DNA from 2 places in the Paenarthrobacter sp. TYUT067 genome. Region 1 is predicted to be linked to the other one. Evidence: predicted binding sites of a transcription regulator. Region 1 holds the regulator's gene; the other holds the start of a gene.
The links. The regulator LexA, encoded in region 1, represses DNA repair genes until DNA is damaged. The targets are predictions, from matches to a motif close to TCGAACANNTGTTCGA.
Positions count from the first base shown of each region.

Region 1 (15,934 bases):
GTCGAATACCGGCAGCTGCGCCTGGAGCGCGTTGTCCTGGCCGGCCTGTGGACGGAGGGGACTCTTGCTGATGCGGAGAACTCCCTCCGTGAGCTCGCCGCCCTTGCCGAAACGGCTGGATCCGAGGTGCTGGACGGTATTGTTCAGCGCCGGCAGAAGCCGGACCCCGGGACCTTCCTCGGATCCGGCAAGGCCCAGGAGCTCAAGGACATCGTCGCCGCCACCGGCGCAGACACCGTAGTAGTGGACACGGAGCTTGCCCCGTCACAGCGACGCGGCCTTGAGGACATCGTGAAGGTCAAGGTAGTCGACCGGACCACACTGATCCTGGACATCTTCGCCCAGCACGCCAAGAGCCGCGAAGGCAAGGCCCAGGTTGAGCTCGCACAGCTCGAATACCTGCTCCCGAGGCTTCGTGGTTGGGGTGACTCCATGTCCCGTCAGGCCGGTGGCCAGGTGGGTGGAGCAGGCGCCGGCATGGGCTCGCGCGGTCCTGGTGAAACCAAGATCGAACTCGATAGGCGGCGAATCCGCACCCGCATGGCCAAGCTGCGTCGCGAAATAGCCGCGATGAAGCCGGCGCGCGAGACTAAGCGCGCCAACCGCCGTCGTAATGCTGTTCCGTCCGTCGCCATCGCCGGGTACACGAACGCCGGCAAGTCGTCCCTCCTGAACCGCCTCACGGACGCCGGTGTCCTGGTGGAGAACGCCCTGTTCGCCACCTTGGATCCCACGGTCCGCAAGGCGCAAACTCCGGATGGCATCGGCTACACCCTGGCAGATACCGTTGGGTTCGTTCGTTCATTGCCCACCCAGCTGATTGAGGCTTTCCGGTCTACATTGGAGGAAGTGGCGGACGCAGACCTGATCCTCCATGTGGTGGATGCATCACACCCCGATCCTGAGGGCCAGATCGCTGCTGTAAGGACCGTTTTCACCGAAGTGGATGCCCGTAAGGTTCCTGAAATCATCGTCCTCAACAAGGTCGATGTCGCGGATCCTTTTGTGGTGGAGCGCCTCAAGCAGAAGGAACCCCGCCACGCAGTGGTGTCCACCCGTACGGGCCAGGGCATTGCCGAACTGTTGGAAGACATCAGCCGATCCATTCCCCGGCCGGGCGTGCGCCTTGAACTGCTCATTCCCTACGACCGCGGGGAAATGATCAACAAACTGCACAATTCCGACTCGGAAATCCTCAGCCTTGAGCACGAGGAGAACGGGACCCGCGTAGTGGTCATGGTGCGCGAAGGCCTGGCCGCCGAACTGGAGTCATTCGTCAGCAATGGTTGAGAAGGTGGCGGCGGACGCCGTCAAGTCGGTGGGGGAGAAAGCCACCCTCGAGTTGTTGGACCGGGCTGTTGACGGCATGGGCGGACAAAGCCGTGCGGGTCAGCATGAAATGGCCAAGCATGTGACCCGGGCTATTGAAACCGGGGAGCATTTGCTGGTTCAAGCGGGAACGGGAACGGGCAAGTCTTTGGCTTACCTTATTCCGTTGATCGCTCACTCCATGGACAGCAACAAACCGACGCTGGTGTCCACCGCCACCCTGGCACTCCAGACCCAGATTGTCGGCCGTGATCTTCCCCGGCTGCTGGAGACCATCAACCCTGCCCTTGAGCGCCCCGTCAACGTGGCGTTGGTCAAGGGCAGGGCCAATTATGTGTGCCTGCAGAAGCTTGAAGGCGGGTTCCCCAGCGAGGAGCCCTCCGAAGGGCAGCTGTTCTCCCTGGGGGAGGACACCAGCGTCCCTCACTTTGCTGCCTCCATGGGTGGACCCCAATCGCAGCTGGGCAAGGAAGTGGTCCGCCTCAGGGAATGGGCGGAGAAGACCACTACCGGAGACCGCGACGAACTCATGCCCGGCGTCACCGACAGGGCTTGGCGGCAGGTTTCCGTCACGTCCATGGAGTGCCTGGGTGCCCAGAAGTGCCCCGTGGCAGAAGAGTGCTTCAGTGAGCTGGCCCGTTCAAGGGCTGGTGAGGCCGACGTCGTAGTCACCAACCATGCCATGTTGGCCGTCAGCGCCTTTGAAGGCCTGGCTGTCTTGCCCGAGTACGACGTCGTGGTGGTTGATGAGGCGCACGAGCTTCAGGACCGGGTAACCGGAGCCGTTTCAGGACAGTTATCCGTGGCCATGGTCCACGCGGCGGCATCAAGTGCCCGCAAGCATACGGCCATCACCGTGGACGCCCTCAACGCAGCTGCGGACAGCTTGGATATGGCCATAGCTGGCGTGCCCAACGGTCTGTTGCCCAACGGCCTCAACGACGAACAGCTGGATTGCATTGACCAATTGCGGGACGCCACGCGCGCCGCGCTCTCGGACTCGAAGACGGATTCTTCAAACGCGGTCGACGGCGGACGGCAGCTTGCGCGCTCACGGCTCATGCTCATCCTGGAACTGTGCGAGCGGATGCTCGCCGCGAAGGAGAACCGCGAAGTGGTCTGGTTCTCGCGGAACAGCACGTTCGACCCCCAGCAGGGATATTCTCCGCCGGACGAGACAGCTCCTGCATTGATTAATATTGCCCCGCTCAGTGTGGCAGGGCGGCTTCGAGAGGGGCTCTTTGCCGGCCATACTGTGGTGCTGACCTCTGCGACCCTGGCCATCGGCTCGGCCTTCGAGCCCGCCGCGGGTGGTCTTGGCCTGATTGGAGACGGCGCGCCGAGCTGGACGGGCATTGATGTGGGATCGCCCTTCGACTATCCCAAACAGGGTGTTCTATACGTGGCAAAGCACCTGCCCAAACCGGGCCGCGGTACTTCGCCGGAGGCGCTGGACGAATTGGAAGACCTCATCCGGGCGTCCGGGGGCGGAGCGCTTTGCCTGTTCTCCTCGCGGCGTGCTGCCGAAGAAGCCGCCGATGCCATGCGGCTCCGGCTGGATGTGGACATTCTCTGTCAGGGAGAATCCACCATGGCGGCCCTGGTGAAGCAATTCGCGGACGAGCCAGATACGTGCCTCTTCGGAACCATGTCCCTGTGGCAGGGGGTAGACGTTCCGGGTGGCTCATGCCGACTGGTGGTTATTGACCGCATTCCCTTCCCACGTCCTGACGATCCCCTGATGACTGCCCGTTCCCGGGCGGTTGCCCAATCGGGCGGGAACGGTTTCATGGCCGTGTCAGCCACGCACGCTGCCATTCGGCTGGCGCAGGGCGCTGGCCGACTGATCCGCTCGACGGGAGACAAAGGGGTGGTCGCGGTACTCGACTCCAGGCTTTCGACCGAGCGCTACGGGGGCTTTCTACGTGCCGCCCTGCCGCCGTTCTGGGCCACCACGGACCGGTCGGTGGTTCGAGGCGTTCTGGAACGTCTGGGCTCGGCTAAAGCCCCGTAATGCACAGCTTCCCGTGAACACCTGCTGGTGTCCACGGGAAGCTGCGTTTAAAGGGCGTGAGCGCTTAAAGAGAGCGCAGTACCGAGACGACCTTGCCCATGATGGTGGCCTGATCTCCGAGGATGGGCTCGTACTGGGTGTTTTGGGGGAGCAGCCACGTGTGACCGTCCCGCTGCCGGAAAGTCTTCACGGTTGCTTCATCATCCAGCAGGGCGGCAACGATGTCGCCGTTGATGGCATCATTCTGTCGCCGGACCACCACCCAGTCGCCGTCACAGATAGCAGCATCGATCATGGAATCGCCGGCCACCTTCAGCATGAACAGTTCGCCATGCCCCACGAGTTGCCGTGGGAGTGCAAGCACGTCTTCCACCGTCTGGTCAGCCAGGATCGGTCCACCTGCCGCGATGCGCCCCACCAAGGGGACCATGGCGGTATCACTGGCGCTGGCTAGCTCGGTGACGGCCAGGCCACCGGCGCTGCGAAGGGTGGTCGGAGCGTCCACACCGGGGATGGGCCCGCCATCAAGGGTTAGGGGCATCAGCACTTCCATGGCGCGGGGACGCTTGGGGTCCCGGCGGAGGTAGCCGAGCTTCTCCAATTGGGACAACTGGTGCGTGACGCTGGACAAACTGGCCAGACCCACGGTGTCGCCGATTTCGCGCATGCTGGGAGGGTAGCCGTTGTCATTGACTGACCTCTGGATGGTCTCCAGGATCTTTTTCTGCCGGACGGTCAGGCTTTTGGGACTCTTTTGAGGCTGTTGGCTCCGCAGGGGTGCCCCTCCGCCTGTGGCTTTCGCTGCCATGTTCGCCAATGCCTTTCCATTCCGCCCTGATGAGGGCCAGGGGTGTCAGGTCTGCAAAAATGTCAGACCCTCCTGTTCCACTGAAACAGTGCTGCTTCTTCACTCAAACGTAGGGCAGGCACAGGCGTTTATCAAACATTTGTTCTAGCGAGTCTCGACACCGTTCGTTGATAAGTGCTAAAAATGTCATAGCAAGGTTCGAATATGTGTTCTATAAACCTGATGCTGAAGCTGGATGTTCGAACAAAGCGTTCGAACATCCGGGGCAGGCCCAGGGGAACACAAAGAATTGGCAGCCAGGCACCGGGCATCCCGGAGCGTGGCAATAGCTCAGAAGGGCTCAGCTCATGTCCGCAGTCACTACGTTCGCTGATTTCCGTACTACCCAGGCACCCGCTCGCCTGCGCCTGACCCGAAGGGGACGGATCGTCTTCTTCGGCATCCCGGCCATGCTGTTGGTTGCAGCGTTGCTGAGTCTTGCCGGATTTATCAACTCCCCGGCCAAGGCAGCCGACTCGCAGTCCCAACTGCGTCCGCCTGTTGCCGTCACTGTTACAGTCCAGCCAGGTCAGTCCCTCTGGGGCATCGCCGGCGCTGCCGCTCCCGAGCGTGACCCCCGCGACGTCATCGCCGAGATCATCCAGCTCAACGACCTCCGGGGCGGCCGCATCCTGCCCGGCCAGCAGCTGTTCGTCCCTGCAAACTGATCCCTCGGCACCCGCAGAAATCAAGGGTCGGGCGTCACAGTTAGTCGGCAGTCCCGGCCGCCCCTTAAACTGGGTTGGTGAGTGACCAGCTTGAGCGACTTGACCGACTTCCCCTTCGGACCAACCTGCGTGGATTGAGCCCCTATGGCGCACCGCAGCTCGATGTCCCTATCCTGCTCAACGTCAACGAAAACACTCATGGCGTCCCCGCAGATGTCCAAGCCGCCATCACTGAGGCCGTGGCCGCTGCGGCCACCGGGCTGAACCGCTATCCGGACCGGGAGTTCACCGAACTTCGTGAAGCCTTGGCCGAGTACCTTGGCCACGGGCTTTCCCCGGACAACATCTGGGCGGCCAACGGATCCAACGAGGTCCTGCAGCAGATCCTCCAAGCCTTTGGTGGACCCGGCCGCAAGGCATTGGGCTTTCCTCCCACGTACTCCATGTACCCCCTGCTCGCGAGTGGCACTGACACCGAGTATGTCCGCGGAGTCCGCGCGGAAGACTACGGGCTGGACGCCGAATCGGCCGCTGCTCAGGTCCGGGAAACGGGCGCCAACATCGTCTTCCTGTGCTCGCCCAACAACCCCACAGGTACGGGCTTGGGATTGGACGTCGTGGAGGCTGTTTACGAGGCCGGCGAAGCCAGCCAGGCCATGGTGATCGTGGATGAGGCCTACCACGAGTTCGCACACGACAACACGCCGAGCGCCCTGACCCTGTTGCCCGGACGCGAGCGTCTGATCGTCTCGCGCACCATGAGCAAAGCATTCGCTTTGGCGGGCGCCAGGCTCGGATACATGGCGTCAGCCCCGGAAGTCACGGACGCCATCAGGCTGGTCCGTCTCCCATACCACCTCTCTGCCGTGACGCAGGCAACGGCCCTCGCTGCGCTGAATCACCGCGAAGCCCTCATGGCCGACGTCGAGGACATCAAGGTCCAGCGCGACAGGATTGTGACTGAACTGCTCCGCATGGGCCTCCAGCCTGCTGCTTCGGACTCCAACTACGTCTTCTTTGGGGGACTGGAGGATCCACACACTATCTGGCAGGGCCTGCTGGACGCCGGCGTGTTGATTCGCGACGTCGGTATCCCGGGGCATTTGCGTGTCACCGCTGGAACCGAGCCGGAAACTACTGCGTTCCTGGAGGCCTTGGAAGCCCTGCTGGACGGCACCGCGCCGCACCACGCCTAAACTTGTTCCTAGACCTAACCCACCCCTCCGTGTATAAGGATGTCCCAATGAGCGAAACCGGCGCCGCGCCGACCGCTGCCCGCACCGCGCGCATGGAGCGCACCACCAGTGAGTCTTCGGTCCTGGTGGAGATTAACCTGGATGGTTCAGGCGTCTCGGATATCAGCACTTCGGTTCCGTTCTACGACCACATGCTGACGGCTCTGTGCAAGCATTCCCTGATTGACATGACCGTCAAAGCTACTGGCGACACCCACATTGACGCCCACCACACGGTGGAAGACGTCGCCATTACCTTCGGCGAGGTCCTCCGAACGGCGCTGGGCAATAAAGCCGGTATTCGTCGCTTTGGTGAAGCCACGGTTCCTTTGGACGAAGCCTTGGCGCACGCCGTCGTTGATGTTTCCGGACGACCCTACCTGGTGCACGGTGGCGAGCCGGTCGGACAGGAATACCACCTGATCGGCGGACACTTCACGGGATCGTTGACCCGTCACGTTTTTGAAGCAATTACGCTTCACGCCGGAATCTGCCTCCACATGAACGTCCTGGCCGGCCGCGACCCCCACCACATCGTTGAGGCCCAGTTCAAAGCCTTTGCCCGCGCGTTGCGTGCAGCTGTTGAGTCCGATCCCCGTGTGGAGGGCATTCCCTCCACTAAGGGCGCACTATGAGCGGCCAGATTCTGAACAATGGAGCCGTGGCCGACGCCATAGCGTCCGTAAAGCCGGAGTCGCCTGAAGGCAAGCCAACCGTCACCGTGTTGGACTATGGATCGGGCAACGTTCGCTCTGCCGTCCGCGCCCTCGAACGTGCGGGCGCGCACGTGGTGTTGAGCTCCAAGCCTGAGGACGTGCTCAACGCTGATGGTCTGGTGGTGCCCGGAGTTGGTGCCTACGAGACCGTGATGAAGGAACTCAAGTCCGTTGATGCCATCCGCATGATAGGGCGTCGGGTTGCCGGTGGCCGTCCTGTGCTGGCCATCTGCGTGGGTTTGCAGGTTCTCTTCGAAGCCGGAGTTGAGCACGGCACCGAGTCCGAAGGCATGGCTGAGTGGCCAGGCAAGGTTGAGCTCCTTCCCGCTCCAGTGGTGCCGCACATGGGTTGGAACACCGTGGACGTCCCCGAAGGCTCAAAGCTGTTCGAAGGTGTTGAACAGGAACGCTTCTATTTTGTGCACTCTTACGGAGTCCAGGAGTGGAACTTCGACGTCGTTCAGCCCCGTATGGCTCCTCCCATGGTGACGTGGTCCGAGCACGGTGCACGCTTCATTGCCGCAGTGGAAAACGGCCCGCTCTGCGCCACGCAGTTCCACCCGGAGAAGTCAGGGGATGCCGGGGCCCGGCTCCTGCGAAACTGGGTGGATAGCCTCCGTAAGCCCGCTTCGAAAGAATCCGGAAGCGGTGCCGCCTAGATGTGGTGGTCGGTATTACTTATGGGCCTCGCCGGCCTGCTGGTAGGTGGGGGGATCTCCTTCCATCAGCAGAAAAAGCCGCGTTGGGTTTCTATTTCTTTCTACGTGCTGGCAGGGATGTCCCTCCTGGCCGCCTATCTCCTGACGCTGGGAAACTGAACCAGTCGTTCAACTAGCCGCATCACCCTTTTCGAACTTCAAGGACACACATGACCTCCTCCGCCCAGTCCGTTCTGGAACTCCTGCCGGCCGTTGACATTGTTGACGGCCAAGCGGTCCGCCTCCTCCAAGGAGAAGCAGGCTCGGAAACCAGCTACGGGACCCCGCTGGAAGCAGCACTGAACTGGCAGAACGCCGGTGCCGAATGGGTGCACATGGTGGACCTCGACGCAGCTTTCGGGCGTGGAGACAACGCCGCGCTCATCAGCGAGGTGGTGTCGCAGCTCGCCGTCAAGGTGGAGCTCTCCGGCGGACTGCGGGATGACGAGTCTCTTGAGCGTGCACTGGAACTGGGTGTCGCCCGCGTGAACCTTGGAACCGCGGCGTTGGAGAACCCCGAGTGGACCCGCCGTGCGATCGACCGCTTTGGTGACAAGATCGCCGTCGGCCTTGATGTCCGCGGCACAACGCTTGCCGGACGCGGTTGGACCAAGGAGGGCGGCGACCTCTGGGAGGTTCTTGCCCGCCTCGAGGATGCCGGCTGTGCGCGTTATGTAGTCACCGACGTCACCAAGGATGGAACCCTTCAGGGGCCGAACGTGGAACTTCTGCGCCAGATGGTTGAGAAGACCGGTAAGCCTGTGGTCGCCTCCGGCGGTATCTCCAGCCTGGAAGACCTCCGTGTCCTGCGCGAACTGGTCCCGCTGGGTGTGGAAGGTGCGATTGTTGGCAAGGCTCTCTACGCCGGTGCCTTTACTCTGCCCGAAGCACTGGACGTTGCCGGCCGCCGCTGATGCCTCATAACGCAGGTCACCAGCACGGGGATCAAGGTCAGGCCAGGCGCGAGCTACCCGGCCACATCGCGGCTGCGTTGGCCGGCGCCGGGGGAGCTACGGACTCTGCAGGCCAGCCCTGGGCCGGTAGGAGCCTCAGCGGTGACGACGCCAAGATCCACAATTTCGAGGACGACGACGGCTCAGCGGACCCCGGGTACGTAGCCGCCGTCGCGGCTCTGATCAACGGAACCGGCAGCGAGGCAGACGTTGTGGCCTCCTTGGCGACGGCACGGGTTTTCGTTCCGGTAGTTGCTCAGTTGGCTGAAGAAGCAGAAGGCGTTGACGGCCTGCACGCTGACAAGCAAGCGGATATGGCTTTGGTCACACTGAAGGCTCCTGATGGCCGCACGGCCATGCCGGTCTTTACCTCCGCAGCCGCTCTCGAGGCATGGCACTCGGAGGCCCGGCCGGTTGCCGTTTACGCCGCGCGTGCGGCGCTTTCGGCGGTATCCGAGGGCGCGCAGCTGTTGGTGCTGGATCCCGGTTCCGACTTTGCCTTTGTTGTGCGGCGCCCGGCCGTGTGGGCCCTTGCCCAGCAGAAGGACTGGACGCCGTCATACCTTGATGATCAACTGGAGTCAGCTCTCGCTTCAACGGTCTCGGCCTTTCAAACGGTCCGTCGCCTTGAGACGCAACCCGGCGGCGGTGTTGCGTCGCTGACGGCCGATGGCCGCCAGGTCTCAGGAGGCGGTGCGGGGCCGGAACTACGCGTTGTTCTTTTCCTTGAGGATGGACTCGACGCCGTAGCAGTGCAAACTCTCGTTGCCCAATTGAACGAGGCGTGGGCGCAAATGGATTCCTTTGCCGAAAGCGTTGATTCCATGGAAGTAAAACTGCAGCGTGCAGCACAGGAGCCCACGCAGTATTAACGGCAGTACCGGTTCCCCGGGGCTGCCCTGGGGAACAAGAGGATTTAGCCAGTGAACTTCGCTCTCTATAAAGAGATGCTGTCCATCCGACCTGTCCGGCGTTTGCTGATAGTGGGCATGATTGCCCGCATTCCGCACTCGGCTGCTGGCGTGCTGCTCACGCTGCACATCGTGCTCACACTTGGCCAGGGTTATGCCGCCGCCGGTGCAGCAGCTGCTGTCATGACCATTGGCATTGCGCTGGGCGCTCCTTGGCGCGGCCGCCGCGTAGACATGGTGGGCCTCCGCAAGGCGCTGATCCCTTCAGTCGTGTCGGAGACTGTCATCTGGTCGATCGTCCCGCATGTTTCCTACGAGTGGTTGCTGCCGCTGGTGTTCGTCGGCGGCCTTTTCACGCTGCCGATCTTCAGTGTCGTCCGGCAGTCTCTGGGCGTCATGGTCGACGGCGAGCAGCGGCGTTCGGCGTTCGCCCTCGACTCCATCGCCACCGAGCTGGTCTTCATGATCGGGCCGGCTGTGGGGGCAATCGTCGCCACCAGCGGTTTTTCGGCTATTGGGCTCACGGCCGTGGGCGTCTCCGTGTCCGTGGCCGGGCTGTTCCTGATGTGGTTCAACCCGCCCACCCGCAGCGAAGCGGTCTGTACTCCGCAGGAGTCCGCGGACCGGGCTGCAGCTGACCTGGTTGCTGCCGAGGCAGCGATGGTGGCGTCAGCGCCTGCCCACGTCCAGGAGGCGGCGTCGGAAATGGCGTCGTCGACATCCCGAACTGCAGGCCTTAGAAATCGTGTGGCCAGGAACTTTACGTGGTTCACCGTCTCTGTTGGTGCACTCTTCACTGTTGCTGCGGGATCGGGCATGGTGTTGAGCGGTTCCGATGTCAGCATCGTGGGTCTGTTGGAACGCGGCGGGCACCAGAATGAAATCGGTATTGTGTTCTTCTTCTGGTGCGCCGCGTCGGTGGTTGGTGGCCTCATTTACGGGTCCATGAAGCGGTCCATCTCGCCCATGCTCCTGCTGTTGGGCATGGCCGCATTTACTATTCCGATGGGATTTGCCCAGGACACCTGGACTCTGGCGTTCCTCTCGCTCCTGCCTGGCCTGTTGTGCGCCCCGGTCTTGTCTGCCTCTTCCGAGAAGGTGGCTGACCTCGTTGAAGAAGAGCGCCGGGGTGAAGCCATGGGCTGGTACGGCTCCGCGCTGACCGCAGGAGTCGCGCTCGGCGCACCTCTGGCCGGAGTCTTCATCGACACCGTTGGACCGTCCGGCGGGTTCGCGGCCGTGGGAATCGCCGGCGTCGTCCTGTGTGCGGCGGGACTCGTCCTGACGTCCTTGCGTCGCCGGGCAGCACGGGTCTGAAAAGCTCACCTGACGACGACGGCGGGTCGACCACCTGGTCGACCCGCCGTCGTAGTTTCTTGCCGTAGTTGGTGCTAGTTCACCGGTCCGGTGAACTTTTCGCCCGGGCCCTTGCCCGGTGCGTCGGGAATGAGTGACGCTTCGCGGAAGGCCAGTTGCAGTGAGCGCAGGCCATCGCGCAACGGACCTGCGTGCTGTGAACCGATCTCCGGGGCGGCTGCCGACACCAGGCCGGCGAGGGCGGTGATCAGCTTGCGGGCCTCGTCCAAGTCCTTGAGGTCCTCGGCATTGGGGTCATCTGCCAGGCCAACCTTGACGGCCGCCGCACTCATGAGGTGGACGGCGCCGGTAGTAATAACTTCCACGGCCGGAACTTCAGCGATGTCACGGATCTGCTGGGACACCCCGGCATCAACGGCGGGGGCGGCGTCTTCGCTATAGGAGTTACGGGAATTGCTGTCTTCAGTGCTCATACTGGTAAGCTTGTCACAGACCGACTGGAAGTCGTTATTCACAGGCAACATGCGCAATACATGCTCCCGCCTCACGCAATGTGCGCTTGGCGGGTTGTTTCTGTAGAATTGGTTTTCAGTTTGCAAGCGGAGTTCTCTCCCACCCGCGTCAGCCGCTCCCTTCGGGGACAGGATCCCTTTTCGGGACAAGAGGTTGCCGGGTACCTGGTCGGACGCTTTTGGAGGCACTGCCTCCGGATGCGTGTGCTTCCCTGGAGGAAGTGCTACCGATCTTCGAGGCCTTCGATTGCACCAGCAATTGGGGGCCTTCTCTATTTGCCGGTGACATCACCACAACCACAGGAGCTTTAACATTAGCGAGCCAAGAATCAATGAGCGTATCCGCGTCCCCGAGGTGCGGTTGGTCGGTCCTGCCGGCGAACAGGTAGGAATTGTCCGCATCGAGGACGCCCTGCGTCTTGCTGCCGAGTCCGATCTCGATCTCGTTGAAGTTGCCCCGCAGGCTAAGCCTCCTGTTTGCAAGTTGATGGACTTCGGTAAGTACAAGTACGAAGCCGCAGTGAAGGCCCGCGAGGCCCGCAAGAACCAGACCAACACGGTTCTGAAGGAAATCCGCTTCCGCCTGAAGATCGACAAGCACGACTACGAAACCAAGCGCGGACACGCACTTCGGTTCCTCGGTGCCGGCGACAAAGTGAAGGCCATGATCCAGTTCCGCGGCCGTGAGCAGCAACGCCCCGAGATGGGTATCCGCCTGCTGCAGCGCTTCGCTGAAGATGTTGCTGAGGTTGGCATCATCGAGTCCAGCCCGCGCATTGACGGACGCAACATGGTCATGGTGATCGGCCCCCTGAAGAACAAGGCTGAAGCCAAGGCTGAAGCGCGCCGCGCTACGCAGCGTGCTGAAGCCAAGGCGCAGAATGAAGCCAAGGCGTCCGGACGTGTTGACACCAAGGGCGAGCAGGCTCCGATGACTCAGAGCCTCGCTGACCTTCTGCCCGAGGGTTTCAAGGTCACCGAAGAGGAGACCACGCAGGAAGCGGCCGAAGCCCCCGAGGCCCAGGCATCGGTTACTGAAGAAGCTCCCGCTGCTGAGGAAGCAGCGGTTGCTGAAGAGGCCCCGGTTGCTGAAGAAGCACCTGCTCCGGATGTTGAAGAAGCACCCGTAGTGGAGGCGCCTGCAGTAAAGGCAGCGCCGGCACCGGCCAAAGCAGCTCCCGCCAAGGCAGCACCGGCACCTGCGAAGGCAGCCCCCGCCGCCAAGGCTGCACCAGCTGAAGCAGCTCCGAAGCCAGTGGTTCCGGCAGCCGCCCCGAAGCCCGCAGTTCCTTCGGCTCCGAAGCCCGTCGCCAAGCCGGCAGCTCCCAAGCCGGCAGCTCGGCCCGCAGCTCCCAAGGCTGCGCCCAAGCCAGCATCACGCAAGACCAACTAGTTCAACGCCGTGGAGGCTCCGCCTCCATCGGCAAGCAACCAGCACGCCGACCCTCGTAGGCCGGCTGCACGATAGAATCGCGGACTTGTCCGTGGATACGTAAGGAGATCGGTTCCCATGCCGAAGATGAAGACCCACAGCGGTGCTAAGAAGCGCTTCAAGCTGACCGGTACCGGCAAGCTGAAGCGTCAGCAGGCCAACCGCCGTCACTACCTGGAGCACAAGTCCTCCAGGCTGACCCGTCGCCTCGCCGGCGACAAGCTCGTCTTCAAGGGCGACGCCAAGGTCATCAAGAAGATGCTCGGCGTCTAAGTTCCAAGTTCTTTGGTTACTGCCATCCGGCAGGGACCGACTACACCAAAAGCCTTCTCAGGCCGGCCGGGTTTCCGGCAGTAGCAGCTTGGGATAAAGATTTCTGAAGGAGTACGCACGTGGCACGTGTGAAGCGGGCGGTAAACGCCCACAAGAAGCGCAGGGTTGTCCTCGAACGCGCAAAGGGTTACCGCGGTCAGCGTTCGCGCCTGTACCGTAAGGCCAAAGAGCAGCTGCTGCACTCGTTTGTGTACAGCTACGGTGACCGCCGCAAGAAGAAGGGCGATTTCCGTCGCCTCTGGATCCAGCGCATCAACGCTGCATCCCGCGCCAACGGCCTCACCTACAACCGTCTGATCCAGGGCCTCAAGGCCGCTGAGGTCGAGGTTGACCGCCGCATGCTGGCCGAGCTGGCTGTCTCCGACGCCAACGCTTTCGCCGCTCTGGTGAACATCGCCAAGGCAGCACTTCCGGCTGACACGTCCGCTCCGGCCGCTGCTGCTGCTCCCAAGGCTGCTGCTCCCAAGGCTGCCAAGGTTGCTCCGGCTGCTGCCACTGCAACCGCTGTCAAGGCTGTCGTTTCCGAGAAGCCGGCCATCGACGGCGCAGTTGCTGCTGATGGCGACGAGGCTCCGGAAGGCTACGCCATCAAGGGCAACGCTGAGTCCAAGAAGTACCACGTTCCGGGTTCCACCTGGTACAACACCACCGCTGCTGAATACTGGTTCTCCACGGTTGAGGCTGCAAAGGCTGCCGGCTTTGAGCCTGCAGGCGGAGAAGCCCGCCAGCAGATCAAGAACTAGTCGCAACTGCCACTAAAGTTCTTTATATGAACGAAACCGGGCGCCCGCAAGACTTTCCGATGACCAACCCCCGAGCTGATCGGGTGAGGGACGTCGCCAAGCTTGCCGGGCGCCCGGCCCGTTTAAAGCGCGGTCGTTTCCTTGCAGAAGGACCGCAAGCGGTGCGTGAGGCGTTGACCTTGCACCGTGAGCGCACCGCGGCCGGAGGTCCCGCCGTCGTGCATGAAGTTTTTGCCAGTGAAGCGTGCTTGGAGCGCCTTCCTGAGCTTGCCGACCTCGCACAGGGAACCCTGCTCCGGCTTGCCAGTGACGAAGTCCTTGCGGCCATGGCTGACACTGTAAACCCCCAGGGCATTGTTGCCGTGTGCAGCTTCGTGGATGTCAGCCTTGAGTCGGTACTCGACGCCGGTCCCCGCCTGATCGCGGTGATGTGCCAGGTGCGCGACCCCGGCAACGCCGGAACTGTGCTGCGCGCGGCCGATGCTGCCGGCGCCGATGCTGTTGTCCTCACCGGCTCGAGCGTGGACATCTACAACCCCAAAGCTGTCCGCTCTACTGCGGGTTCCCTCTTCCACCTGCCGGTTGTACTCGGCGCCGATGTTGACCAGCTCGTAGCGCAGTGCCGGGAGCGCGGGATCGGCATTCTGGCCGCTGATGGCTATGGATCCGTCAACCTGGACCAGCTGCAGGACGAGAATGCGGCGCGGAGACTCGGGAATGATTCCGTAGCTTCGGACTATGCCCTCGAGTCTCCTACGGCATGGCTTTTCGGTAACGAGGCACAGGGGTTGTCGGACGCCGAGCTGGCACTGGCTGATCACCGGGTGGCCGTACCCGTCTACGGGGCAGCTGAAAGCTTGAACTTGGGCACGGCCGCCACCGTGTGCCTTTATGCCAGTGCGCGTTCCCAGCAGAGCGCCAGGCCGGGGAATGTGTAAACAGCTCTAGGCTTTGACCACGTAGATTTAACGCAAAAGATGGGCTCCGCTACGGCGGAGCCCATCTTTTTGTTCCTGCGCTTTGTCTCGTCGCTAGGTGTTGGGCGGCGCGTCGGATCCGTGGCCCCTGATCAGGGGCGCGTCGGTTCCGCGGCGTCTGTAGGCGGAGACGTGACCAGGGGCTTTCTGCGCTCCAGCAGGCCGCTGAGCAAGGCGACTCCAAGGCCGAGGATGGCCAGCACAGCGCCCACCAACGCCGGAGCAACGTAGCCCCAACCCCAGGCAATAACAGTTCCGCCAAGGAACGCGCCGAGAGCATTGGCGATGTTAAGGGCTGAGTGATTCAGAGAGGATGCCAACGATGCCGCGCCAGGTGCAGCGTCCAGGAGTCGGGTCTGCAGGGCAGGGGTCAGCATGGAGCCGATGCCGCCCACTACGAACGCCATGATGAAAGCGGCCCAAGCCCAGTGCGCAGCGATGGCGTAAACCACCAGCGCTACGGCGATTCCCGGCATGACCCAGTAAATGGTGCCCATCACGGACTTGTCGGCAAGGCGTCCGCCAAAGATATTGCCCACCACCATGCCTAGTCCGTAGAGGGCCACGACGGCGGGGATCAGGTTTTCGGGTATTCCAGCCACGGATGTCATGGTGTGTGCGATGTATGTGTACACGGCAAAGAAGCCGCCAAATCCAATGACGCCGATCAGCAATGCCAGCCAAACCTGAAGCCGCTTGAGTGCTCCGAGCTCGCGCCGGATGCTCGCCTCCGGGTGGGCTGCTTCGAAGGGGACGAACTTCCACACCATGGCAACGGTCAAGAGTCCGATTGCGCCGACAATGACAAAGAGCAGCCGCCAGCCGAAGGTCTGACCCACCCACGTGGCCACAGGGACGCCGATGACGTTGGAGACCGTGAGTCCTGCCATCACCATGGAGATTGCCCATCCCCTCTTGGTAGGGGCGACGAGGCCGGCAGCGATGACGGCTGCCACTCCGAAGAAGGCTCCGTGGGGAAGGCCCGAAGCAAAGCGCGAGAGCAGCATGAAGCCGTAGTCGGGTGCGATGAAGGACGTCAGGTTCGCCACGGACAGGAAAAGCATTAGCCCCAGGGCAAGGTGCTTTCGGGGGAGCTTTGCCCCGAACGCTGCGAAGACGGGAGCGCCAATGACCACACCCAGGGCGTAAGCCGAGATGAGGTTGCCGGCCTCGGGGGTGCTGATGCCCAGCCCTTCCTCGATCTCCTTCAACAGGCCCATCATGGCGAACTCGGTGGTTCCGATGGCGA
Region 1 covers NZ_JAMOIT010000003.1:244,128-260,061, forward strand. Annotated here, with positions in the region: gene hflX (GTPase HflX) at 1-1,290, shown strand, start outside; gene MOD31_RS04110 (ATP-dependent DNA helicase) at 1,283-3,343, shown strand; gene lexA (transcriptional repressor LexA) at 3,408-4,151, opposite strand; gene MOD31_RS04120 (LysM peptidoglycan-binding domain-containing protein) at 4,499-4,858, shown strand; gene MOD31_RS04125 (histidinol-phosphate transaminase) at 4,936-6,054, shown strand; gene hisB (imidazoleglycerol-phosphate dehydratase HisB) at 6,102-6,728, shown strand; gene hisH (imidazole glycerol phosphate synthase subunit HisH) at 6,725-7,468, shown strand; gene priA (bifunctional 1-(5-phosphoribosyl)-5-((5-phosphoribosylamino)methylideneamino)imidazole-4-carboxamide isomerase/phosphoribosylanthranilate isomerase PriA) at 7,678-8,421, shown strand; gene MOD31_RS04145 (SseB family protein) at 8,421-9,332, shown strand; gene MOD31_RS04150 (MFS transporter) at 9,384-10,688, shown strand; gene MOD31_RS04155 (DUF1844 domain-containing protein) at 10,763-11,161, opposite strand; gene infC (translation initiation factor IF-3) at 11,556-12,593, shown strand; gene rpmI (50S ribosomal protein L35) at 12,711-12,905, shown strand; gene rplT (50S ribosomal protein L20) at 13,025-13,708, shown strand; gene MOD31_RS04175 (RNA methyltransferase) at 13,735-14,646, shown strand; gene MOD31_RS04180 (MFS transporter) at 14,778-15,934, opposite strand, start outside.

Region 2 (15,934 bases), on a different contig from region 1:
AATCACAGGGCCCGTGCTGGTCTTGAAGAACTTCCCGAAAAGCTGGTAGAGCCCACAGATCACCAGCATGGGAGCGCCCTCGTCCGCCAGCTGCTTCAGCTGGCCGGCACGCGATTGGAGATCGTCTTGGATCACCAGCTGGCCGCTGTCCTGCCCGCCTCCGCCCACAATGATGTCGACGTCGTCAGGAAAGTCGTCGCCCACGTTGTACTCGAGAAGCTCCGGAGTGTAGCCATGCCACTTGATCCGTTGTTTCAGGACCAGGGCGTTGCCCCAGTCACCGTAGATGTTCATTTCGCGCGGGTAGAGCTGGAGAACGCGGATGGTCCCCTTGCTGGGCTGTACGTCCGGCGTTGCGTGCGGCGTGGGTTGTGCTTCCGAGGTCATGAGACCACCTCAACTATGGTGATTTTGGCCAGCTCGCGGCGGATGGCGAGCATGGAAGTGTACGTGCAGAAGACCCGTTTGGGTTTGCCCCGCGAGCCGTCAATGAAAGTCCGCAGGGCCGCGGTGATGTCCGGTTCGACCACTCCGAAGTGAACATCGTCATACTGCAGACGCAGCGCCATGTCGTAGGCGCGAACGCCGGTGAGGACCTCCACGCCATCTTCGCGCAGGGAGTCGAATTCAACGTCCCACAGCCAGGACATGTCCCTGCCGTCGGCGTAGTTGTCGTTGATGGCGATCATGGTGGCGTAGCCGCCGGCGGGGAAGGACTTCAGCCCGAGACGGAAACCACTGGGGTTCTTCACGAGCACCAGCTCCAGAGGCTGTCCGTCCACGGTGAGGCTCTCACCGCGCCCGAACGCGGGAGCAACTTCTCCCAAAGCCTTCACGAGCTTAGGTGTATCAACGGGCCCGGTTCCCAAGACGGACCTCGCCAGGGACAAAGCCGCCGCTGCATTGAAGATGTTGTACACGCCGCGTAGTTTCATCGTTGTGGTGACGGTTTCGCCGTCGAACTCAAAGTCGGCGTCCTGGGCTCCAACGCGTCGGAGTACGACGTCGGCTGCCGGCAGATCTACATCCTCACCTGTTTCAGCGGCAACGGAAGTGCCCGAAGGGGACGGGCCGATTGCCGTGGTGCGCATTTCGTCGTCGTTGGGGAAGGTGCTGCGCAAAGATTCGTCGAGGCCGAAGTATCGGACTTCGGGGTGGTGGACGGCATCGAGGGTATTGATGGCGTTGGCAATCCGGGCGACGCGTGGGTCTTCCCGGTTGAGGACAACTGTGCCGGTGGTCTTGGAGGCGATGTGCTCCAGCAGCCGGGCGGTCTTGTCAATTTCCCCGAAGCGGTCCAATTGGTCGCGGAGGACATTCAACAGGAGGCTGTACCGCGGCTCAACCTTGTTGACGAAGTGCACGGCATGGGCTTCGTCCAATTCCAGGATGGCAATGTCTGCGTCCAGCCGACCGCGCCAGTCCACATCACCCAGGAGCGAAGCGGCCACCCCACGGGTGAAGTTGCTGCCACTGCGGTTGGTGAAGACTTTCAGGCCTTGGCTTTCAAGGAGTTCCACCACCATCTTGGTGGTGGTGGTCTTGCCGTTGGTGCCGCTGACCACGGCTACGCCCAGGGGGAGCGAAGCCAGCGTTCGCTGCATGAAGCCGGGATCGATTTTCTCAACCACCAAGCCGGGAAAAGCTGAGCCTCCGCCCCGGAGCCGGGACAGTGTGCGGACCAGCTTGCCGAGGGGAACGCTGAAGGAAAGCATGCTCTGTAATATATCCCAGTCAGGGCATGGAACCGGCTACCTCGCGTGTGGGCTTGGTCAACGCTGACAGCGCCATATGGCCTGGGCCTCTATGATGGTCGAATGACCAACCCCCTTTCTGACGCTTCGTCGCGCGTGGGTTCAGGACTCCGGATCGGCGTGCTGGCTCTTCAGGGCGACTTCCGCGAGCATATCCACGCTGTAGAGGCCGCTGGCGCCACCGGCGTGGGTATACGCCGCCCGTCAGAGCTTGACGACATTGACGGCTTGATCATCCCCGGCGGCGAATCAACCACCATTGACAAGCTCTCCCGGATTTTCGAAGTCCGTGATCCACTTCAAAAGCGGATCGCGGACGGCCTGCCGGTCTACGGCTCCTGTGCCGGCATGATCCTGTTGGCCGATGAAATCGCGGACCCTGCAACTGACCTGCACGGAAATCCGCAGCAGACCTTTGGTGGGCTGGATATCACCGTGCGCAGGAATGCCTTTGGCCGCCAGCGGGAGTCCTTCGAGACCGACCTGGATTTCAGGGGCCTTGAATTCAGCGCAGGGGAGTCCGGTGTGGATCCCGTTCACGCTGTATTTATCCGGGGCCCCTGGGTGGAACGCGTAGGTCCGGGCGTGGAGGTCCTTGCCCAGGTCGACCCCGACCACGCCAGCCACACGGCTACTTTGCACGGAGTGGCTAGAATTGTTGCAGTGCGTTCCGGTCAACTACTGGCCACCTCCTTCCATCCGGAAGTGACGGGAGAGAAACGCGTGCATGAACTCTTTATTCGAATGATCAGAGGAGAAGCGTAAAGCATGTCAGGCCACTCCAAATGGGCGACCACCAAGCACAAGAAAGCCATCATTGACGGCAGGCGTGCAAAGTCGTTCGCAAAACTGATCAAGAATATCGAAGTTGCTGCCCGCATGGGTGGTCCGGACCTCGCCGGCAACCCGGGACTTGAACTTGCCGTCACGAAGGCCAAGAAGACATCGGTTCCCAATGACAACATCGACCGCGCCATCAAACGCGGTGCTGGCCTCACCGGCGAAGTGGTGGACTACACCGAGATCATGTACGAGGCTCGTGGTCCCCAGGGTTCGGCCTTGTTGATCGAATGTCTGACGGACAACAAGAACCGCGCTGCATCCGAGGTGCGCCTTGCAATCTCCCGCAACGGCGGCACCATCGCCGATCCCGGTTCCGTGAGCTACCTCTTCGCCCGCAAGGGTGTTGTGGTCCTGCCCAAGAACGGCCTCAGCGAGGACGACATCCTGATGGCGGTCCTCGATGCCGGAGCCGAAGAAGTCAAAGACAGCGGAGAGAACTGGGAGATCCACTCCGAACCCTCTGATCTTCAGGCCATCCGCGACGCCCTGAAAGAAGCGGGCATCGAATACGAGACAGATGAAGCCGAGTTCGTTCCCTCCATGCAGGTGGAACTGGATGTCGACGGCGCCAAGAAGTTTATGAAACTCGTGGATGCCCTGGAAGATCTTGACGATGTCCAGAACGTCTACAGCAATGCGGACCTCAGCGAGGAAGTCCAGGCTGCCCTCGACGCCGAATAGCCGGCCACGGCGCAGCGCGTCATTTTGACATTTAGCAGCTTCACAGCCACCAGGAAGGCCCGGACTTGACTCTTCGCGTATTGGGAGTCGATCCGGGCCTCACCCGTTGCGGTATAGGTGTGGTGGACATTGAAAAGAACCGCAGGGCCACCATGGTGGCCGTTGGGGTAGTGGGGACCTCTGCTGAGCTCACTCTGGATAAGCGCCTGCTGGTCATTGCCCAAGCCATTGATGAATGGTTGGACCTGCATCAGCCGGACGTCGTCGCCGTCGAGCGTGTTTTCTCGCAGATGAACGTCAGCACGGTCATGGGTGTGGCCCAGGCTTCGGGCGTCGTCATCGCTGCGGCCGCACGCCGTGGCATCCCCGTCGCGTTGCACACACCGTCGGAGGTCAAAGCCGCGGTAACAGGCAGCGGCACGGCCAATAAGGATGCAGTGACCAAGCTCGTTACCAAGATCCTGCGCCTGGATGCTCCACCGAAGCCTGCTGATGCTGCGGACGCTCTCGCGCTTGCCCTGACCCATGCATGGCGCGCAGGTAGTGGAATGGGTTCAGCTACCGGCGCGAACGGTAAGGGCGGTCTCACTCCCGCCCAAAAAGCATGGGCTGACGCGGAAGCAAAAGCGCGCCGCGCACGGTGATTGTCGGCTCGCCTTGTTAGGGTATTCGTAGATATGTTCGGATAGTCCGCTTTGGCCGCAGTATTGACACAGTATTGCGGCAACGGAGCAGGCAGTATTTCAGGAGCCGGGTCTTGATCAGTTTTCTCCGTGGAACGGTAGCCCACGTTGGTTTGTCCACCGCTGTCATCGACCTCAACGGTGCGGGAATGAGTGTCTTTGCCACGCCGCAGACCTTGAGTCACCTCAAGACAGGAACAGAAGCCAAGCTCTTCACGTCCATGATCGTCCGTGAAGATTCCTTGACACTGTTCGGCTTCGCCGACGACGACGAACGGGAAGTCTTTGATGTCCTGCTCAGCGTCAGCGGGGTAGGGCCACGTCTGGCCTTGGCCGTCCTTGCCGTGCATGAACCGGAGGCCATCCGGGTGGCGGCGCACACTGGAGACAGCAAGACGTTTACCAAGGTGCCGGGAATCGGTCCCAAGGTGGCCGGCCGGATTGTCCTTGAGCTCGCCGGTAAGTTGGTTCCCCACGGGACCGGCACAGGCACTGCGCCCGCCGCTGCCCCAAACGCCGAATGGAAGCCGCAGGTTGTCGCAGCCATGACCAGCTTGGGCTGGTCCGAGAAGGACGCCAACGGCAGCATCGACAAAGCAATGGCCGACTCCCCGGAACTCGTGGACGCAGGAAACGTGGCCCAAATCCTCCGGGCAACGCTGCGTTGGTTGGGTCAGGATGGGGCGCGCGCAGGCAATCGTGTAGGCAGCCGTGGCTGAGCAGTCACTCGTCAGCGGGGGAGAGGAACCGGAAGAGCGGGTCATTGAAGCCGCACTCCGGCCCAAGAACCTGCACGATTTCGTGGGACAGCATCGGGTCCGCAAACAACTGGCATTGGTACTCGAGGCATCCAAAATGCGTGGCCGCAGCGCCGATCACGTGCTGATGTCAGGGCCGCCAGGACTAGGCAAGACAACCCTTGCCATGATCATCGCAGCGGAAATGAACGCGCCGTTGCGTATCAGCAGCGGCCCGGCCATCCAGCACGCGGGAGATCTTGCCGCCATCCTTTCCTCCCTATCGGAGGGGGAGGTCCTTTTCCTCGACGAAATACACCGCATGTCCAGGCCGGCGGAAGAAATGCTGTACATGGCCATGGAGGACTTCCGCGTGGACATTGTGGTGGGCAAGGGCGCTGGTGCAACCGCCATTCCTTTGGAACTGCCACCTTTCACCCTGGTGGGCGCAACAACCCGAGCTGGGCTTCTTCCGGGGCCTCTGAGGGATCGATTCGGATTCACCGGGCACCTTGAGTTCTACTCCGTCGCCGAACTCGAGCTCGTCCTGCGGCGCTCCGCGGGCCTACTGGACCTGAAGGTCAACTCTGCGGGCTTTACGGAGATAGCGGGCCGGTCCCGGGGAACGCCACGTATCGCCAACAGACTGCTTCGCCGTGTCCGTGACTGGGCGCTGGTTCATGGCATTGAGCAGATTGATGCACGTTCAGCTTCAGCGGCTCTGGATATGTATGAAGTAGACGAGCGTGGATTGGACAGGCTTGACCGGTCCGTTCTTGAAGCCCTGATCACCAAGTTCAACGGCGGTCCAGTGGGATTGTCCACTTTGGCTATCGCCGTGGGGGAAGAACCCGAGACGGTGGAGACCGTGGCTGAGCCGTTCCTGGTCCGTGAGGGTCTTTTGGGACGCACTCCGCGGGGCCGGATCGCGATGGCGTCCGCCTGGACGCACCTTGGCTACGCCGTCCCGGCCGGGGTGTTCGGTCAGGAGACACTGGCACTGTTTGGTGAGGATGAAAACCACGCCGAAAGCGTGGATACCGTGGGTTAACACCCTCTGTTCAGCTTTTCCCACTAGACTGGTATGACGCTCGGCACGTTCGAGTCCTTGATCCATGCCCGCTCTGCGGATCTGCCAGGGACGTTGCCGTGAACCAAAACGTAAGTACAGAACGGAACTTCCCTGTGGATCCAATGACCATATTGCTGTTCGTCATGTTGGGACTCTTTGTCTTCATGATGTTCCGCCGCAACAAGAAGACCCAGCAGCAGCAGGCTGAGATGCAGTCAAAGTTCGCTCCCGGGGTTGACGTCATGACCAGCTTCGGTCTCTTTGGCCGCATCGTGTCCATCGACGAAGCCGAGAACAAAGTCGTGATTGAGCTTTCGCCGGGTAACCAGGCAACGGTTCACCGTCAGGCTGTCACCAAGGTGGTCGAGACCACCCCCGAGGAAGCGCCCGTTGTTCCGGATGATGCGTCATCCCTGACCGCCGCGCAGACGGAAGCTCCTGCCGCCGTCGAGACCCCGGAAGAAACCATCGCGCGCCTCAACAAAGAGGACAAGAAGGACAACTAGCACCGTCAGTCGCGGCGACACCGCGCAAGGCAACTTCTACGGCAGCGGAGAGCCGCCGGCAGACGCTTACCAGCGTCGGCCGGCGGCTGTCCGGCGATAACAGGAAGATCGATAATGGCACGGACCGGCCCCAAAAACTCAGCCCGCAGGGTGCTGACCTGGCTTGGAGCAATTTTCGTTGTATTAACCGCTGTCCTGGCTGGCGGAGTAGTGACTGGCAACGCCAGTTGGGCTCCCAAGCTCGCTTTGGACCTCGAGGGCGGAACCCAGATGATTCTGGCCCCCCGGGTAGAGGGTTCCAGCGAGATCAATGAGGAGCAACTCAACCAGGCAGTAGCCATCATCCGGCAGCGTGTGGATGGCTCCGGTGTTGCCGAAGCTGAAATTAGCACCCAGTCCGGCCGGAACGTTGTGGTCAGTCTTCCGGGTACGCCTTCCAAGGAGACCCGCGACCTCATTCAAGCTTCGGCTGACATGAACTTCCGCCCAGTCATCACTTATGGCGACCCGGCAGCCGTTCCTGCGGAGCAGCGCACACCTGAGGACCAGCTTCCCAAGCCCACGGCGGAGCCGGCGAATGCCAGCGACATCAACTGGGTCACCGCGGACATTGTCCGGGAATTCGAAGCGCTTGACTGTGTGAACCCGTCACCGGAAAAACGTGATCGTTCGGATCCCGCCAAACCGCTGGTCACCTGCGAGGCAGCCACGGACAAGACTCCGGCCATCAAGTACATCCTTGGGCCCGTGGAGGTCAAAGGCCAGGACATCAGCGATTCCACTTTTACCCAGGTTCAGGGCGCTCAGGGCTCCGTGACAAATTCCTGGGGCGTGAACATCGTGTTCAACGCGGATGCAACCGCAAAGTTCAAAGCAGTCACCGAACGCCTCAACCAGTTCTACGCTGCGGCGCAGGCCCAGGGTACTGATGATCCAAAGTCACAGTTCGCCATTGTCCTGGACGACAAAGTTCTTTCCGCCCCGCGCGCCTTGGCTGTGATCACTGATGGAAAGCCCCAGATCACTGGTAACTTCACCCAGGCGTCGGCAAAGGCCCTCTCCGATCAACTCCGCTACGGCGCCCTGCCCATCAGCTTTGAGATCCAGTCACAAGAGCAGATCTCCGCGACGCTGGGTGGCGACCAACTTCGCCTCGGCTTGCTTGCAGGGATGATCGGCCTGTTGCTTGTTGTTGTCTACTCGCTCTTCCAATACCGTGCCCTTGGGCTCGTGACCATCGCATCCCTTGTGGTGGCGGGTGTGCTGACCTATCTGGCGATCGCCATCCTCGGGTGGACGGAAAACTACCGTCTGTCCCTGGCCGGTGTGGCTGGTCTGATTGTGGCCATCGGCCAGACCGCGGACTCGTTCATTGTCTACTTCGAGCGCATCAGGGATGAACTGCGCGAGGGCCGTGGACTGGTTTCCGCTGTCGAGAACGGCTGGAAGCGTGCCAAACGGACAGTTCTGGCCTCCAAGGCCGTCAACCTCCTCGCGGCCCTGGTCCTCTACTTCGTTGCTGTTGGCAACGTCCGCGGCTTTGCCTTCACCCTTGGCCTGACCGCCCTGGCCGACCTTCTGGTGGTGTTCATGTTTACGCACCCCATGCTGCAGGTTTTGGCCCGCACCAAGTTCTTTGGTGAAGGACACCGTTTCTCCGGGCTTTCTCCCGACCGTCTCGGCGCAGTTCCGCTCTACCTTGGCGCCGGCCGGCTACGCACGCCGGACGAAAAGCCCGCTGTGGTCCGCCCGCGCAACACCGGTGCGGCTGCCGAAGCCGAACGTCGCATGACCATTGCCGAGAGGCGCCTTGCCGAGAAGGGCCAGCTCACTGGTACTTCGAACGGCACCAAGGAGGAGAAGTAATGACTACGAGCTTCGCAACCTTCGGCCATGAGCTCTACACGGGCAAGCGCTCGTACAACTTCGTAAAGTCGAAGAAGATTTGGTTCATCATCGCTGCGGTCGCCGTAGCGCTCTCCATCCTGGTTCCTGTCGCCAAGGGCGGCTTCAACCTCGGAATCGAATTCCGTGGCGGTTCCGAATTCACTGTTTCAAACGTGAGCACCACGGATGCGGCACTCGGCGAGAAGGCTGTTCATGACGTCGTGCCCGGAGCCATCCCGCGCGTTGCCAACGTGGCAGGCAACACCATGCGCATCCAAACGGACCAGTTGACCGACGACGAGACGAACCGCATCAAAGACGGTCTCACAAGCGCCTACGGGGTGACCGAGAACGAGGTAACGTCCAACTTCGTGGGACCAACCTGGGGCCAGGACGTGACGCGTCAAGCCCTGATTGGTTTGGTGGTCTTTGTTGGGTTGGCCGCTGTCCTGATGGCGCTGTACTTCCGAACCTGGAAGATGTCGCTGTCCGCACTTGTTGGCATGCTCGTCACGATGTTCACCACGGCGGGTGTCTACGCGCTGAGCGATTTTGAAGTCACGCCGTCGGCAATCATCGGGTTCCTGACCGTCCTCAGCTACTCGCTGTACGACACAGTGGTGGTCTTCGACAAGATCCGTGAAAATACCGCGGACATTTCCACGTCAACGCGCCGCACGTTCAGCGAAGAGGTCAATCTGGCTGTCAACCAAACGTTGGTCCGCTCCATCAACACCATGATGGTGGCTATCCTTCCGGTTGCGGCGATCCTCTTCATTGGGGCCGGACTCCTGGGTGCCGGCACGCTGCGGGACCTGTCCTTGGCACTGTTCGTGGGCATCCTCATCGGTACTGCCGCCACGATTTTCATCGCCGCACCGCTGTACGCTTGGCTGCGGCAGGGCGAGCCTGAACTGGTGAAGCAAGCCAAGAAGGTGGCTCACCGCAGGAATGAAGCCACAGTCCAGGTCTGAACTTAGCCCGAACAGCTAGTTGGGTTGCCTTGAGCCGGTCCCCGCATCAGTGCGGAGGCCGGCTCTTTGACTTGCCCGTGTCATCGTCATGTGCTGCCCGGTTGCAGAAGCATTCACCTGCGGGAATAGACTGGGAGAATTAAATCGCTTGTGAGGGGTACTTCTGTGGAAGAACGTGCGACGTCGGCACCACCGGCGGGCGGGGATGACAGCCGCAAAGCTGTGGCAGTTCCGGCAACGAGTGTGCCCGGACGGACTGCTGCTGCGGTTCCGGTCGATGCTCCCGGCGTGCGTCCCACCTTTCCGGGGCGGAGGGAACGCACCCGCTCCCGGCTTGCCCGCCTGACGGGCCGGGGCATTGCTCCTTACTCGCCCATTTTGGAACCACTGCTGCGTACAGTCCGGGCAAATAATCCCAAAGAGGATTTCGATCTGATCCAACGCGCCTTCGCGGTGGCAGAGCAGAGCCACCAAGGACAAAAGCGCAAGAGTGGTGATCCCTACATCACCCATCCGGTGGCAGTGGCCACCATCCTGGCTGAACTCGGTATGACAGGGACAACCCTGGCGGCTGCGTTGCTCCACGACACCGTGGAGGACACCCCGTACACACTGGCTGACCTGACACGGGACTTCGGCCCCGAAGTTGCCATGTTGGTGGACGGTGTCACCAAGCTGGACAAAGTCAGTTTCGGTGAGGCTGCCCAGTCTGAGACCGTTCGTAAGATGGTCGTGGCGATGGCCAAGGACATTCGCGTCCTGATGATCAAGCTGGCGGACCGCCTCCACAATGCGCGGACCTGGCGTTTCGTTTCCGCGGAGTCCTCATCACGCAAGGCCCGCGAAACTCTGGAGATTTTCGCACCCCTGGCGCATCGCCTGGGTATGAACACCATCAAGTGGGAACTTGAAGACCTCTCCTTCGCAGCGCTGTACCCCAAGGTGTACGAGGAAATCGTGCGAATGGTGGGCGACCGCACTCCAGAACGCGAAAAGAGCCTGAGCGTCATCCGCAACCAGATCGCTGATGACCTTCGGACCGCTCGGATCAAGGCGACCATCACAGGCCGGCCCAAGCACTACTACTCGATTTATCAGAAGATGATCGTCCGCGACAAGGACTTCGACGACATCAACGACCTCATGGGCGTGCGGGTTCTGGTGGATTCCGTGCGAGATTGTTATGCCGCGCTGGGGACTTTGCATTCACGGTGGAACCCGCTTCCGGGCCGGTTCAAGGATTACATCGCCATGCCCAAGTTCAACATGTACCAATCCCTGCATACCACCGTGATTGGCCCCGGCGGCAAGCCCGTGGAGATTCAGATCCGCACCCACGAGATGCACCGGCGTGCAGAATACGGTGTGGCAGCCCACTGGAAGTACAAGGATCAACCCAACCGGACCGCACAGGGACCCGGCAGCCCGCGTGACGGTGACATGGGTTGGCTGCGGTCGCTGGTTGATTGGCAACAGGAGACCTCCGATCCCGGAGAATTCCTTGATTCACTTCGCTACGAGATCAACGCCCGCGAAGTCTTCGTCTTCACCCCCAAGGGCGAGGTCATGGCCCTTCCGGCCGGGTCAACTCCTGTGGACTTCGCCTACGCTGTGCACACCGAGGTGGGCCACCGAACCATCGGCGCCCGCGTCAACGGGAAGCTGGTTCCACTCAACAGCGAGCTCAACCACGGCGACTGGGTTGAGATCTTCACCTCCAAGGCAGAAGGCGCCGGCCCCAGCCAGGACTGGCAGCACTTCGTCAAATCTGCCCGTGCACGCAACAAGATTCGCCAGTGGTTCACCAAGGAACGCCGCGAAGAAGCGATTGAGCGTGGCAAGGACATGCTGACCCGGGCCATGCGCAAGCAGAACCTGCCCCTGCAGCGCCTGATGACGCACGATGCTTTGTCCGCCGTGGCAGAGGACTTCCACTACGTTGACATTTCCGGGCTGTACGCCGGCGTAGGTGACGGGCACACGTCAGCTCAGTCGGTCATGGAAAAGCTCGTTGAGCACCTGGGCGGTCATGAGACACCCGACGAAGACCTGGACGAAGTCAGTATCCCCACCCAGGTTGCGAAGTCGAAGTTCTCTGACTCCGGCGTCATTGTGCGGGGTGTGGGCGATGTCTGGGTCAAGCTGGCCCGGTGCTGCACCCCGGTACCGCCGGATCCCATTCTTGGCTTTGTGACCCGTGGTTCAGGAGTCTCTGTCCACCGGACGGACTGCACCAATGTGTCGGGTCTCCGGGACCAGCCGGACAGAATTGTTGAAGTTGAGTGGGCACCCACCCAGTCCAGTGTTTTCCTCGTGGAAATTCAGGTAGAAGCCCTGGACCGGAAGTCCCTTTTGTCGGATGTCACCCGCATTTTGTCCGAGAATCATGTCAACATCCTGGCAGCGTCGGTGCATACCTCCAGTGACAGGGTGGCAATCTCGAAATTTGCCTTCGAGATGGGTGATCCCAAGTATCTGCACCACGTCTTGAACGCCGTCCGCCGGATCGACGGAGTTTTCGACGTCTATAGGACCACTGGAAACCGCAGGCGCAGCTAACAGGGTCTCAGCTGTCAGGGTCTCAGCTAGCGGGCTCTGGTGAGGCAAGTTGAGCCAGGGTGGCCAGGGCCCGCCTCTTGTGAGGGACGCGCGGACTCGCTTCGACGGCCAGAACGAGCAGCCGGAGCTTGATGCCGAGCTCTTCCCGTGCCAGAAGACGCTTCAGCGCAGGTAGAGCCCGGTCAGTTTCCACATGGAGGGCGATGTCAGCTGCGGTCCGAAGCGGGCTGCTGACCAGCATTCCTCCCAGGCTGACGACGTCCATCTGACCTAGCCGGACTTCGTGCAGGGTGCATGCGATGCTGCCCCGCATGCTGGAGATGCGGTGTTTCGCGTCAACCAGCAGAGACAGGTGCTCGGGTGCTTTGGCGCAACCGTAAATCCACGCTGCTGTGAGCCGACCGGCGACAACCTTGGTTCGGATGCGTTCCGGGAGTGTAAGGGCCGCTGCGCGGGCTCTGAGGCGGTGGGTGACAGTCACACCAGGTGAGGCATAACTCTTCCCGTAGAGGGGCAGCAGGATGCCATCGAATGCCATGCCCTGCAGTTCGTTCCACGAGAAGATGCGGCTGGGGGAATAGAGCTCGGATATGACCGGCTCCTGCAATTGGGGGGCGGTAACAGCGAGGACCATTCACCGATCATTCCGCGTGGCCACCTTACGAGTACAGGCTCCGCCCGGGTTATGTGGATAACCCGGGGCGGAGCCTGCAGAAAAAGTGCCTTCTCAGAAATCGCTAAGCGAGGTCACTGGCGGAGCGCTGGATCTGATCGAGCCATGCTTGACGTGCTTCCAGGGCTTCGCGCGCGGCCTTGATCCGGCGCTGGTCGCCGGCCTTTTCAGCCTTCTCCAGATCGTCCTTGAGGCCCGCAATGGCTGATTCGAGCTGTGACAAGGCGCTGTTGGTGCGGGCCTTGGTTTCCGGGTTGCTCCGGCGCCACTTGTCTTCCTCGGCCTCACGGACAGCGTCTTCAACCTTGCGAAGCCCGGCTTCGATCCTGCCCATATCGGCGCGGGGAACCTTGCCGGCATCTTCCCAACGGTCCCGGATTGACTGGAGGGCCTTCTTGGCAGCGTTGAGGTCGTTGATGGGCAGGAGTGCCTGCGCTTCAGCCACCAACTGTTCCTTTACGGCCAAATTCGCCGTGTATTCCTGGTCGATCTGGTCATTGGCGGCCTGGCGGTTGCTGAAGAAGACGTCCTGGGCGGCGCGGAAGCGGCCCCACAGTGCGTCATCGTCCTTGCGGCTTGCCCGAGGAGTGGTCTTCCACTGGTCCATCAGCCGGCGGTACTCGCCTGCGGCGAATCCCCAGTCAGTGGAGGTGGAGAGTGCTTCGGCCTCTGCGATGAGGGCTTCCTTGGCGGACTTTGCAGCGGAGTTATTGCTGTCCAGCTGGGAGAAGTAGGCGCGGCGGTGACGATCAAAGACCGTCCGAGCCGAACGGAAGCGCTTCCACAGAGCATCTTCGTTGCTGCGACCGAGCCTGACCCCGCTCTTCTGCGCGGCCTTCCACGTTTCAAACAACTCGTTCATTCGTGCGCTGGAGGTCTTCCATTGGATCTGCGCGGGGTCCTGACCGGCAATTGTCTCAGCTTCGGCAACGATTGCTTCGCGTGCTGCGAGCTCACTGGCGCGCACTGCGTCGTGGGCGGCTTTCTCCGACTTTTCCAGTTCAACGATCTGGGCTGACAGAGCATCCAAGCGGGCCTCGGCAGCACGGATGTCGCCCACCATGTTGCGCTCCGCGAGCTGCTCACGCAAGTGTGTGACCGTCTTCTGCATGTCCGTGGCAGGGGCCTTTGACTCCACGCGGTGTTCGAGCAGAACAACCTGCGCAATGACGTCGTCGAACTTGCGGGCGAAGTAGCCAAGTGCCTCGTCCTTGCTGACGCCGGGGTACTGACCAACGGCGATTTCTTCGCCGTCCAATGTCAGGAACACATGGCCGTCACCCTCGGCGCGTCCCCATTTGGCTGCCTCGGCGAGCGAGGCCGCGGAAACCGCGGGTGCAGCAGGAACGACGGCGGCGGGAGCCTTGGGGCGGGCAGCGAAAGCAGCGGGGGAGGGCGCCGGCGACGGCGTCGGACGAGGAGCAGCCGGTGCTGCGGGCGAGGCGGTCGGCGCTTCCTCCGTGATCTCCCCGGCAGTCGGAGCTTCCTCGGCTGCCTGAGCTGACTCGGCTGCGTCGTCGGCCGGAGCTTCCCCAGCCACCTGAGCTTCCCCAGCCACCTGAGCTGCCTCGTCGGCTGGAGCGGCTGCGTCTGCCTGAGGTGCCTCGCTGGCTGGAGCATTCTCCCCGGGAGCCGGCGCGCCGGAACCGTTGTTGCCGGTTGCCTCGACGGCTTCTTCGTTGGCCACTACTGCTGTTTCGTCGGATTTCTGACTGTCTGTCACCGCTAAAAGTCTTTCGCTTGGAGGGAACTGCTCAGGTAATGCACTCCGGGCCGGGCCTGGAGCTGGTTACTTCAGAGAAAACGAGTCTATCGTGACAGGTGCCACAGGGGCGCCGTCGCTGGCGTTTTCACCGGGTTTAAGGCCTGCTGCCGCAATCTTGGCAACGACGTCCAGGCCGCTGGTCACCTTACCCACCACGGTGTAACCGCCGGCAGTGTCAGCCGGAATGGTGGTGTCCTTGTAGACGATGAAGAATTGGTGTCCGTTGCCGTAAGCGTTGTTGCCGGTACGTGCCACGGCAATCGTCCCCGCGGGGTATTTATTGTCCGCGGGAGTATTTTCCAGTGGGCCCCACCGGTAATTTCCGTCTTCGGACCCGTCTTCGGTCTTGGCGCCGCATTGAAGGAGTCCGAATGTTTCGGAGGTGGTCAACCGGTGGCAGAACGCTCCCTTGTAGTAGCCGGCGTCGCTGAGGGACTTGAAGACGGCAGCAGCCTGCGGAGCCGCAGTTCCGTTCAGTTCGATGCCGAGTACGCCACTGTTCAAGGCGAGTTCGCCGGTGAAGGTCTTTCCAGCAGCCGTTTCCGGGCCGGGTACGTCGGCGCTGTTCGATGCTGCCGGGGAAGCGGACGGTGAGCTGAGCCCTGCTTCGGCAGCGGCGAACTCCGCCTCGGTGGGGTTGGAGCTGAAGACTGTCAGTTGCAGCACTACGGCCAACACAACCGCCACGCCGGCTGCACTCGCGGCGATGGTGTTGTCGCGTTTGCGTCGCTTGCCCTGTTCCTGCCGCAGGGCACGCTTGGCTTCCATCTGCCTGATGCGCCGTTTCGCTTCGCGGTCATCCCGCGACCTTGTTGCCAAGAGTCCTCCTGATTGTGTCCACTTTTGGTGGCGGCCGACAGGAACCGGGCATGCTGCATTAGATGTGCACGCGCGGAAAGCATAAACTGGCTGCCGCACATAGTTTATGCATGACCGGCTGGACGCCCGCCCTGTAAACGCCGAAAAGGTGTTTAAAGCTGCGGTGCGATGCCAGCGTCAGCTTTCTTCGAGGAGACTTTTCCACCATGGCACGTACCGCCTCCCTGTCCGGATTCCCCGAGTGGCTTCCCCAGGAGCGGTTGGTGGAGCTCCATGTGCTGGATACGCTCCGGAAGACGTTTGAACTGCACGGCTTTTCTTCCATTGAGACCCGTGCGGTTGAGACAGTGGGCCAGCTGCTGCGCAAAGGCGAGATCGACAAAGAGGTCTATGGCCTGAGCAGGCTCCAGGACGATGAGGGTGAGGACGCCACATCGAACAAGGCCGACCCTAACGCCCTGGCCCTCCACTTCGACCTGACCGTCCCCTTTGCCCGCTACGTGGTGGAGAACGCCGGCTACCTGGCGTTTCCCTTCCGCCGGTATCAGATCCAGAAGGTTTGGCGGGGCGAGCGTCCGCAGGAAGGCCGTGCGCGTGAGTTCACTCAGGCGGACATCGATGTTGTGGGCGACGGCGAACTGCCGTTCCGCTACGACGTCGAAATCGCGTTGGTCATCGCTGAGGCCCTCAGTGCGCTGCCGATCCCGGACTTCCGGCTCCGGATCAATAACCGCAAGCTGGCCGAAGGCTTTTATCGCGGCATTGGGCTCACTGACACGGCCGGGGTGCTGCGCAGCATCGACAAATTGGAAAAGATCGGCGCCGCCAAGGTGGCTGAGCTGCTGAAGAGTGAGCTCGGAGCCACGGACGAGCAGGCTGCATTGGCGCTGGAATTGGCTGGCATCCGAACGGAAGACACCTCATTCGTGGAACGAGTGCGTGCACTTGGAGTCAAGGACGACCTCCTGGAAGAGGGCCTGA
Region 2 covers NZ_JAMOIT010000019.1:25,596-41,529, forward strand. Annotated here, with positions in the region: gene MOD31_RS16730 (type 1 glutamine amidotransferase) at 1-387, opposite strand, end outside; gene MOD31_RS16735 (Mur ligase family protein) at 384-1,715, opposite strand; gene pdxT (pyridoxal 5'-phosphate synthase glutaminase subunit PdxT) at 1,818-2,519, shown strand; gene MOD31_RS16745 (YebC/PmpR family DNA-binding transcriptional regulator) at 2,523-3,278, shown strand; gene ruvC (crossover junction endodeoxyribonuclease RuvC) at 3,344-3,922, shown strand; gene ruvA (Holliday junction branch migration protein RuvA) at 4,036-4,680, shown strand; gene ruvB (Holliday junction branch migration DNA helicase RuvB) at 4,673-5,749, shown strand; gene yajC (preprotein translocase subunit YajC) at 5,893-6,276, shown strand; gene secD (protein translocase subunit SecD) at 6,391-8,142, shown strand; gene secF (protein translocase subunit SecF) at 8,142-9,137, shown strand; gene MOD31_RS16780 (bifunctional (p)ppGpp synthetase/guanosine-3',5'-bis(diphosphate) 3'-pyrophosphohydrolase) at 9,303-11,696, shown strand; gene MOD31_RS16785 (hypothetical protein) at 11,719-12,330, opposite strand; gene MOD31_RS16790 (DUF349 domain-containing protein) at 12,434-14,092, opposite strand; gene MOD31_RS16795 (peptidylprolyl isomerase) at 14,159-14,953, opposite strand; gene hisS (histidine--tRNA ligase) at 15,160-15,934, shown strand, end outside.
Region 2: the regulator LexA is predicted to act here: its motif matches at 3,948-3,963, upstream of ruvA (Holliday junction branch migration protein RuvA).